Regions from separate parts of the Actinokineospora sp. genome, predicted to be linked through region 2. Evidence: predicted binding sites of a transcription regulator. Region 2 holds the regulator's gene; the other holds the start of a gene.
What was found. The regulator LexA, encoded in region 2, represses DNA repair genes until DNA is damaged. The targets are predictions, from matches to a motif close to CGAACACGTGTTCG.
Positions count from the first base shown of each region.

Region 1: the regulator LexA is predicted to act here: its motif matches at 2,003-2,016, upstream of ACT4N7_RS06145 (exonuclease SbcCD subunit D).

Region 1 covers NZ_JBQTHF010000015.1:282-4,390, reverse strand. The annotation lists gene ACT4N7_RS06150 (AAA family ATPase) at 1-807, opposite strand, end outside; gene ACT4N7_RS06145 (exonuclease SbcCD subunit D) at 804-1,952, opposite strand; gene rmuC (DNA recombination protein RmuC) at 2,086-3,033, shown strand; gene ACT4N7_RS06135 (DUF6542 domain-containing protein) at 3,146-4,109, shown strand, end outside.
Region 2 covers NZ_JBQTHF010000024.1:83,700-87,808, reverse strand. The annotation lists gene nrdR (transcriptional regulator NrdR) at 1-334, opposite strand, end outside; gene ACT4N7_RS09035 (LysM peptidoglycan-binding domain-containing protein) at 810-1,280, opposite strand; gene lexA (transcriptional repressor LexA) at 1,556-2,251, shown strand; gene ACT4N7_RS09025 (hypothetical protein) at 2,258-3,283, opposite strand; gene hflX (GTPase HflX) at 3,417-4,109, opposite strand, start outside.

The DNA of each region.
Region 1 (4,109 bases), on a different contig from region 2:
GCGGCCCGCGGCCAGCTCCGCGTCGGCCCGCTCACCCGCCTCGGCGGCCGCGACCTGGGCGGCGGAGGCGGCGGCCGCGTGGCTGTCGAGGTCCGCTGTCAGGTCGGCCAGCCACGGCTCGTCGGCGTCGTCGGGTGGCTCGATGTCCGCCGCCTGCGCGACCCGCGCCACCAGCCTGCGGACCGACTCGTGCGCCGCGTCCCTGGCGCGGCGGCGTTCCTGCCTGCGGTCGCGGAACCAGACCTCGGCGCGCTGGAAGTGCTCGGTGCCGAACAGCTTCTCCAGCAGCGTCTCCCTGGCCGCGGTGTCCGCGCGGAGGAACCGGGCGAACTCGCCCTGCGGCAGCAGCACCACCTGGAAGAACTGGTTCTTGGTCATGCCGAGCAGGCGTTGCACCGTGCGCGCCACCTCGTCGATGCGCGTCAGCCCCTCGCGCGCGGGGCCGTGCAGCCAGGTCAGCGACACCTTCGCGTTCTGCTTCGTGGTGCCGTCGCCGCGCCGCTTCGGCCGCTGGTACTCCGGGCTGCGCACGATCCGCAGCCGCAGGCTCTGCACCGTCAGCTCCAGCGCGACCTCGGTGTGTACGTCGCGGTCGGCGGTGTCGCAGCGCAGCCGCTTGGCCTCGTCGCGCACCCCCGGCACCGCCCCGAACAGCGCGAACGCGACGGCGTCGAGCAGCGTGGTCTTGCCCGCGCCGGTGTCGCCGTGCAGCAGGAACAGCCCGTCGGCGCCGAGTCGGTCGAAGTCGACCACCTCGCGGCCGGGGTACGGGCCGAACGCGGTCAGCTCCAGGCGGTGCAACCTCATTCCGGCTCCTTCCCGGCCACGGCGGCCAGCGCCTCGCGCAGCAGTCCGCGCTCGGCCTCGGTCGGCGCGCTGCCCCGGGTTTCGGTGACGAAACAGCAGGCCACCGCGTCGTCGTCGCGGCCGCGCACGGCGTCGGCGTAGCGAAGGGGACGGTCGAGGCCGCCCGCGGGCCGCCACTGCAGGTGCACGGCGTGCGGGAACCGCTCCTGCAGCCTGCGCATGGCGTCGATCGGTCGGACGTGGTCGGTCAGCTCGACGGACAGGAACGTCTCGGTCAGGGCGTCGTGCGCCGGGTCGGCGAGCAGGTCGGCCAGCTCGCCGCGCAGCGTGCCCAGCGCGCGCGGGACGGGCAGCGCGCGCCGCTCGACCCCGGCGAGGCCACCCGCGTCCAGCTCGACCAGCCACACCGACTTGCGGTGGCGGGCCTCGGAGAACGAGTACGCCAGCGGGCTGCCCGAGTAGCGCAGGTGCTCGGCGAGGGTCTGCGGGCCGTGCAGGTGGCCCAACGCCGCGTAGTCGACGCCGTCGAACACCGCGCTGGGCACGTACGGGACACCGCCGACCGCGATCGTGCGCTCGGAGTCACTCTCCTCGCCACCGATGACGAAGGCGTGCGCGAGGACCACCGATCGGGTGCCCTCGGGGCGTTCGGCCAGGTCCGCGCGGACGCGGCGCATGGCCTCGCCGAGCACGCCGGGGTGGCCGCGCAGCTCCGGCATGCCGAGCGCGTGCTTGGCCGGTTCCGGCTCCAGGTAAGGGATTCCGTAGATCGCGACGGGGCCGTGCGCGTCGTCGAGCAGGACCGGGCGGTGCAGGTTGGCCATGGCGGTGCGCAGGTGCAGCCCGCCTGCGGCGGCGAACTCCCCGAACGCGCCGAGTCGCGCCGCGGAGTCGTGGTTGCCCGGCGTGATCACGATCTTGGCGCCCGCCGCCGCGACGCGGCCCAGCACGCGCGCGCAGGTGTCGACGGCCTCGGCGGACGGCACGGCGCGGTCGTACAGGTCGCCCGAGACGACGAGGACGTCGACGCGCTCGTCGCTCACCAGGTCCGCCAGTCCGCCCAGCACCGACTCCTGCTCGGTGAGCAGGTCGCGGCCGTGGAACGTGCGGCCCACGTGCCAGTCGGAGGTGTGCAGCACCCGCATGCGTGCCAAATTAGAGCGATCATGCACCCGATCGGGGGAGCCACGCCGGTCGAACGAGCGTTCGATCTTCGTTCTGTCGGTGCCATCCGGTAAAGATCGACCCGAACGTTTCCACCGACCAGAAAGGACTGCCGTGACCGCCGTGCTCGGCACCGTCGCCGCCGTGCTCGTGCTGCTGCTCGCCGCCGCGGGCGCGCTGTTCTGGCGCCTGTACACCGAAAGCGCGCGTCAGGCCGAGGCCGCGCGCGCCGAGTTGGTCGCCGAACGCGGCCGCTCCGACGCACACCAACTGGCCCTGCGCCGCTACGAGGTGGCCTTCGCGTCGATCAGCGGCCGAGGCGAACTCGGCGAACAGGTACTGATCGAGACCGCCCGCGCGCTCGGCCTGCGCGAGGGCCTGCACTTCACCGTGCAGACCGATGTCGCGGGCGGCGGCGCGGCCCGACCCGACCTGCTGCTCTTACTCGGCGACGACCGGCGCGTCCCGGTCGACGCGAAGATGAGCATGGCGTGCTGGGCCGAGGCCGTGGAGACAGACGACTCCGCCGAACGCCTCGACGCCTTGCGCGTGCACGTCCGCAACATCCGCTCGCGCGCGGCGGAGCTGGCGGGCAAGGGCTATCAGCGCTGGGCGGACGCCATCTACGGCACGGTCATGTTCGTCCCGTCCGACGCGGCGGTGGTCGCCGCCCTGGACACCGACCCGGAGCTGCTGCGCTGGCTGCTCGACCGCCGCGTGTTCCTCTGTGGACCGACGGGCTTCGCGGTGGTCGCGTCGTCCGCCCTGTTCGCGGCCACCGAACGCACCATCGCCGACGACGTGGAGGCCGTCCGCGTCCGGGCAGGTGCCGCCCACCGTTCCGCGGGCGCGGCGGTCGACGCGCTGAACCTGTCCACCACGCACCTGCAGCGCTTCCTGTCCGCCCGTAGGCGCGAACTCGACGCCTTGGAGCAGTTCCGCGCCGCCGTGGTCCCGCTGAGCGTGGCGGCCGGGAGCCCCACCCCGGTGCCTCCCATCCGGCGTGCGGACGAGGCCGCCGTCAACGGGCACGAGCTGCCAGAGGCGGCGCCCCTGGACTGACCCTCGTCAGCGGAGTTGATCTGTGGCGCAGCTCACAGCGATGTGTGGTCTGAGACCCATGATCGCCGAACAATGACGGCCATCCCACACTGACGGACTACCGTGTACCGACGTGACCGCGACTCGCGATCGCCGCAGCGATCTTGACGATGACCACGCCGAGCCCGCGTGGGATGAGCGCCCGATCTTCGGCCGGTCGCGGGGCCTGCCGTGGTGGGGTGCCGTGCTGATCGCCTTCGGGCTGGCGGCGGTGGCCGCCGTGATCGACATGCAGCGCCTGGGGTCGCTCGGGCGGATCTACCAGGGCGCCTACATCGCGGGGTGTGTCGCGGCGATCTGTCTGGTGCGCAGGCGCAACCTGTTCGGCCCGATGGTGCAGCCGCCCCTGGTGTTCGCCGTCACGGCGATCGGCGGTGTGGTCGCGCTGGCCCCGGCCTCGGATGGTGGCGGCCTCAAGCAGCTCCTGTTCTCCGTCGCACTACCGCTGACCAGCAATTTCCCGACGATGGCCATCACCACGGGGGTAGCCGTGGCGATCGGTGTGGCCCGGCTGTTCCTCCAGCGCGACCCCGCTCCGCGCACGATCCCCGCCCGCCCGCGCAAGCGCCCCGCCGACGACGATCCGGCCAAGCCCGGACTCGCCGCCGACCGAAAGCCCGGTCTGATGGGCGATCGGCGCCCTGGCCCCGCGGGCGACCGCAAGCAAGGTCTGACGGGCGACCGCAAGCTCGGCCTGACCGGCGACCGAAAGACGAGTGACCGCACACCCGGCCTGACCGGCGACCGAAAGACGAGTGACCGGACACCCGGCCTGACCGGCGACCGAAAGTCGGGTGATCGGACACCCGGCCAGTCGTCCGCCCCGCGCCCGGACCGCAGGCCCCAGCCCGACCGCGCCGCCCCGCGCGAACGCCGTCAGCGCGAAGACCGATCCCCTCGCGACCGCGCCGCCCGCGAAGACCGCTCCCCGCGAATCCGTCCCTCCCGAGAGGACCGTTCCCCCCGGGACGACCGCTCGCCCAGGGACGACCGCTCAGCCCGGGACGACCGCGCAACCCCACGCCCGCCCCGCGACG
Region 2 (4,109 bases):
GGCCGAGGATGGCCAGGCCGACCTCGTGGCTCGGGATCTCCGCGCTCCCGGTGGCCCGGATGGTCTCCTCCACCTTCTGCGCCAACTGCTGGAACTGGTCCTCGTCCACCGGCCTGCCCTGACAGGCGCGCCGGACGCCGCGGACCACCTTGTCGCGGCTGAACGGCTCGGTGACCCCCGACCGCTTCACCACAGCGAGGACGGCCTCCTCGACCGTGGTGAACCTGCGGCTGCACTTCGAGCAGGACCGCCTGCGCCGGATCACCTGCCCGTCGTCGACCTCGCGGGAGTCGACGACCCTGGAGTCGGAGTGCCGACAGAACGGACACCGCATCGGACCTCACCCCACTCCTCGAACGGCTGTCGGACACCTGGCGTACCCCGATCGGCAGAGCGCACACCGCCACGCTTGGTGATCAATCTGTGGATAACACGTGGATGAGGGGTGGATAACTCACCCCAACCTGTGGACGAACTACAGGGGCGTAACTACTAGATGTTGGGGTCGACGGTATGCCTCAACGCCACATAGTGCAAGCCGACACGGCCCGGAAGGCACCGAACGTGAGCGATTCACGAGCGCGCGCACAGCCGGTGGCACCGACATCCAGGTGAACGTCACACATCACCCGTCTGGACTAACGCCGGTCTGGCCGACGCACTCACCGGACGTAGGCGGTGGACCACGAACCGCGCACGACAGCAGGCGTGATCCACACCACGCGTCCGGCACCGACACGGACGCCTTCGCGACACCGTCCCCACGAACGGCACGCGGCACTACGAGTGGTCGCCTCGCGGCGGCCGGGTCAGCGTAAGAACGGCACCGTCAGCGGCTGTCCGACCGCGACGTCGGAACCGGTGAGCGAGTTCAACTCGCGGATCTTGGCCACGACGGCCTCGATGTCGCTCCCGGGCGCCATCCGCCCGGCCAACTCCGACAGACTCTCCCCCGGCGCGACACGCACCACCGTGGTCGCCTCCGGGACGTCGGCACCGCCCGCCACCGAACCCGCGAACGCGCCGAGCCCGTAGACCGCCAGCGCCACCACCGCCGCGATCCCGACGAGGACGGCGATCGGCGCAGGCGCGCGGCGGGGCGCGCAATCCGGCCTGGCGACGACGTGCGGCGCGCCCGCCACCCGCGGCCGACCGGGTGGCCCGAGCCTGCCCCGCCCGGTCCGGCGAACCGGGCGCAGCGCGGGCCTCGGCGGCGCCACCACGTGCGAAGACCTGCCCGCGACCCGCTCGGCCGACCCGGATGTCAGCAGTGCCGTCATCGCAACCTCCTCGAACTACCGTTCGATCGAACGTCCGTGCGAATGTGTACCACCTGGCACCGACAAAATCGAGAGTTCCCCGGCGTGTCGCTCGAACAGGTGTTTGATCTCCCCAGGTCGGCGGGCTACCGTCGACCCCGGAGATGATCGACGTGGATCCATCACCGGGGCGCCAGTGGCCGCCCCGGGTTCGTACGGGAGGCAGCGCAGTGGCAGGCACGAGTGGTCGGAAGCCCGCAGGGGCACCGAAGAGGAAGCCCCTTGCGGGCGGCAACGTGCGCAGTTTCCCCGAGCTGGACCAGACCCCGGACGGCGCCGAGCTGCCGCTGCGGCAGCGGCAGGTGCTGGAGGTCATCCGGTCCTGGGTGCAGCGCTTCGGCTATCCGCCCAGCGTCCGGGAGATCGGCGAGGCGGTGGGCCTGACGTCCACCTCGTCGGTGGCCTACCAGCTCCGCGCCCTGGAGGAGAAGGGCTACCTGCGCCGCGATCCGAACCGGCCGCGCGCGATCGGCGTGCTCCCCGCCGACGCGACACCCGCGCAACTGCGCGGCGAGCGGATCACCCCGGTGATCATCGAGCAGGACGACCAGGGGCCCAAGCCGACCTACGTGCCGGTGCTCGGCCGGATCGCCGCCGGTGGCCCGATCCTGGCCGAACAGGCCATCGAGGACGTGTTCCCGCTGCCGAAGGAGATCGTCGGCGAGGGTTCGCTGTTCATGCTCAAGGTCGCGGGCGACTCGATGATCGACGCCGCCATCGCCAACGACGACTGGGTCGTGGTGCGCCAGCAGCCCACCGCCGACAACGGCGAGATCGTCGCCGCGATGATCGACGGCGAGGCCACGGTGAAGACGTTCAAGCGCCGCGACGGCCACGTCTGGCTGCTGCCGCACAACGAGGCGTACGAGCCGATCCCGGCCGACGACGCGACCATCCTTGGCAAGGTCGTGGCGGTGTTGCGCAGGCTCTGAGCGGTCTCAGGCGCGCTTGCGCGCGCGACGGTGCATGAGCCACAGCGTCCCGCCGACGGCTACGGCGGTGAACCCGATCGCGGGCAGGGTCGCGAGCCCGCCACCGTCAGCCGGGGCAGGCGCCGCCGCGCCGCCGGAGCGGTCCGCGGTGTCGGCCGGAGCGGGCTCGGACCTCGCCGGGGCCAGCGCCGTCGCGCCGGGCACCACCCGGATGGGCTCGCCGACGCCCTCGGATGCGGACACGAGCGTGCCGTCCGGTTCGAGCGCGATGGCCTCGCCCTGCTGCTCCCCCGGCAGCGGGACCCTGGCGGGCTCCCGCTTGAGCGCGGCCAGGACGTCGCCGTCCGGCGCGGCGTAGAGGTACGCGTCGGTGTAGGTGCGCAGCGCGACGACAGTGCCGTCCGGGCTCACCGCGCCGCCGGTAACCAACACCGAGCCGACGATCGGGGGAACGGGCCCGCCCTGGGTGTCGGTGCTGCTCAACTGCACTGAGCCGACGTTCTCCAACATCGTCGGCCCTGGGCTCACCAGGGCTGCGATAGGCCGGTAGATGTCCGCGCGGCCGAGCGGGTTCTTGGTGACCAGGTACGGCGTGCCGGTCCGGTCGAGCAGCAGCGCCTCGGTGTCGTGTGGACCGTCGGGATAGGTCAGTCGGTACAGCGTGGTCTTCCCGGCGGGCGTGAGCGCGATCAGCGCGACCGTGGTGCGCTTCTTGTCGTTGTCGCCGACGTCGGCCAGCCAGAACGTCCCGTCGGCCGCGCGGGCGAGGTCCTCGACGTCGAACGGGTCGGTCGGCCCGCTGATCACACGCTCGACCACGCACGCCTTGGTCAGCACGAACACGCTCGACTTGGTGCCGCCGTCGTTCACCGCGTACCACCGGTCCCCGTCGGCGACCAGGCCCGACAGCTCGCCGAGCCGCTTGTCCGCCGTGACGCACTTGTCCGACGGGGCCTGCGGCTGCGCCACCGCACCCGCGGCACCGAACCCCACCAACCCCGCGACGAGCGCGGCGGTCACCAACGCCCGCACTGCCACCTCCCACTCCAGCGACTCCCACCCACGGTAGCCGTCGGGAAGTCCACGCAATGCAGGACGTGTCCGACCGCGCCGGGTTCACCCGGACGTGCCGAAGACCCCGGCGAACCGGGGCCTTCGGCGCGGTCTACGCGGAGCTGCCGTTGGCGGTGAAGCCCGCCAGCACCCCCGCGAGGTCGACATTGACCCGAGCCCGGAGCTGGGTGCCCGCCTCGGTGTGCTCCTCGGTCAGCACCTCGCCCTCGCGGTACACCCTGGCCACCAGCTCGCCGCGCGCGTACGGGACGAGTACGTCGACCTCGTGGTCGGGGCGCGGCAGCAGTTCGGCCATCCGCTCACGCAGCTCGGGCATGCCCGCACCCGTGTGCGCGGAGACGAACACCGCGCCGGGCAACAGGTGGCGCAGCCGGGCCAGCGCGAACTCGCTGGTCGCGTCGACCTTGTTGACCACCACCAGCTCGGGCGGCATCCGCAGGTCGCGGCGCTCGCCGATGTCGTTGAGCACCTCGCGCACGGCCGTCACCTGCCACTCGGGCATCGGGTCGGCGCCGTCGACCACGTGCACGACCAGATCGGCGTCGGCGACCTCGTCCAATGTGGACCGGAACGCCTCGACGAGCTGGTGCGGCAGGTGGCGCACGAACCCGACCGTGTCGGTCAGCGTGTAGACGTGGCCTTCCGGCGTCTCGGTGCGCCGGGTCGTCGCGTCGAGGGTGGCGAACAGCGAGTCCTCGACGAGGACGCCCGCGCCGGTGAGCGCGTTGAGCAGGCTCGACTTGCCCGCGTTGGTGTAGCCGGCGATGGCCACGCTCGGGATCGA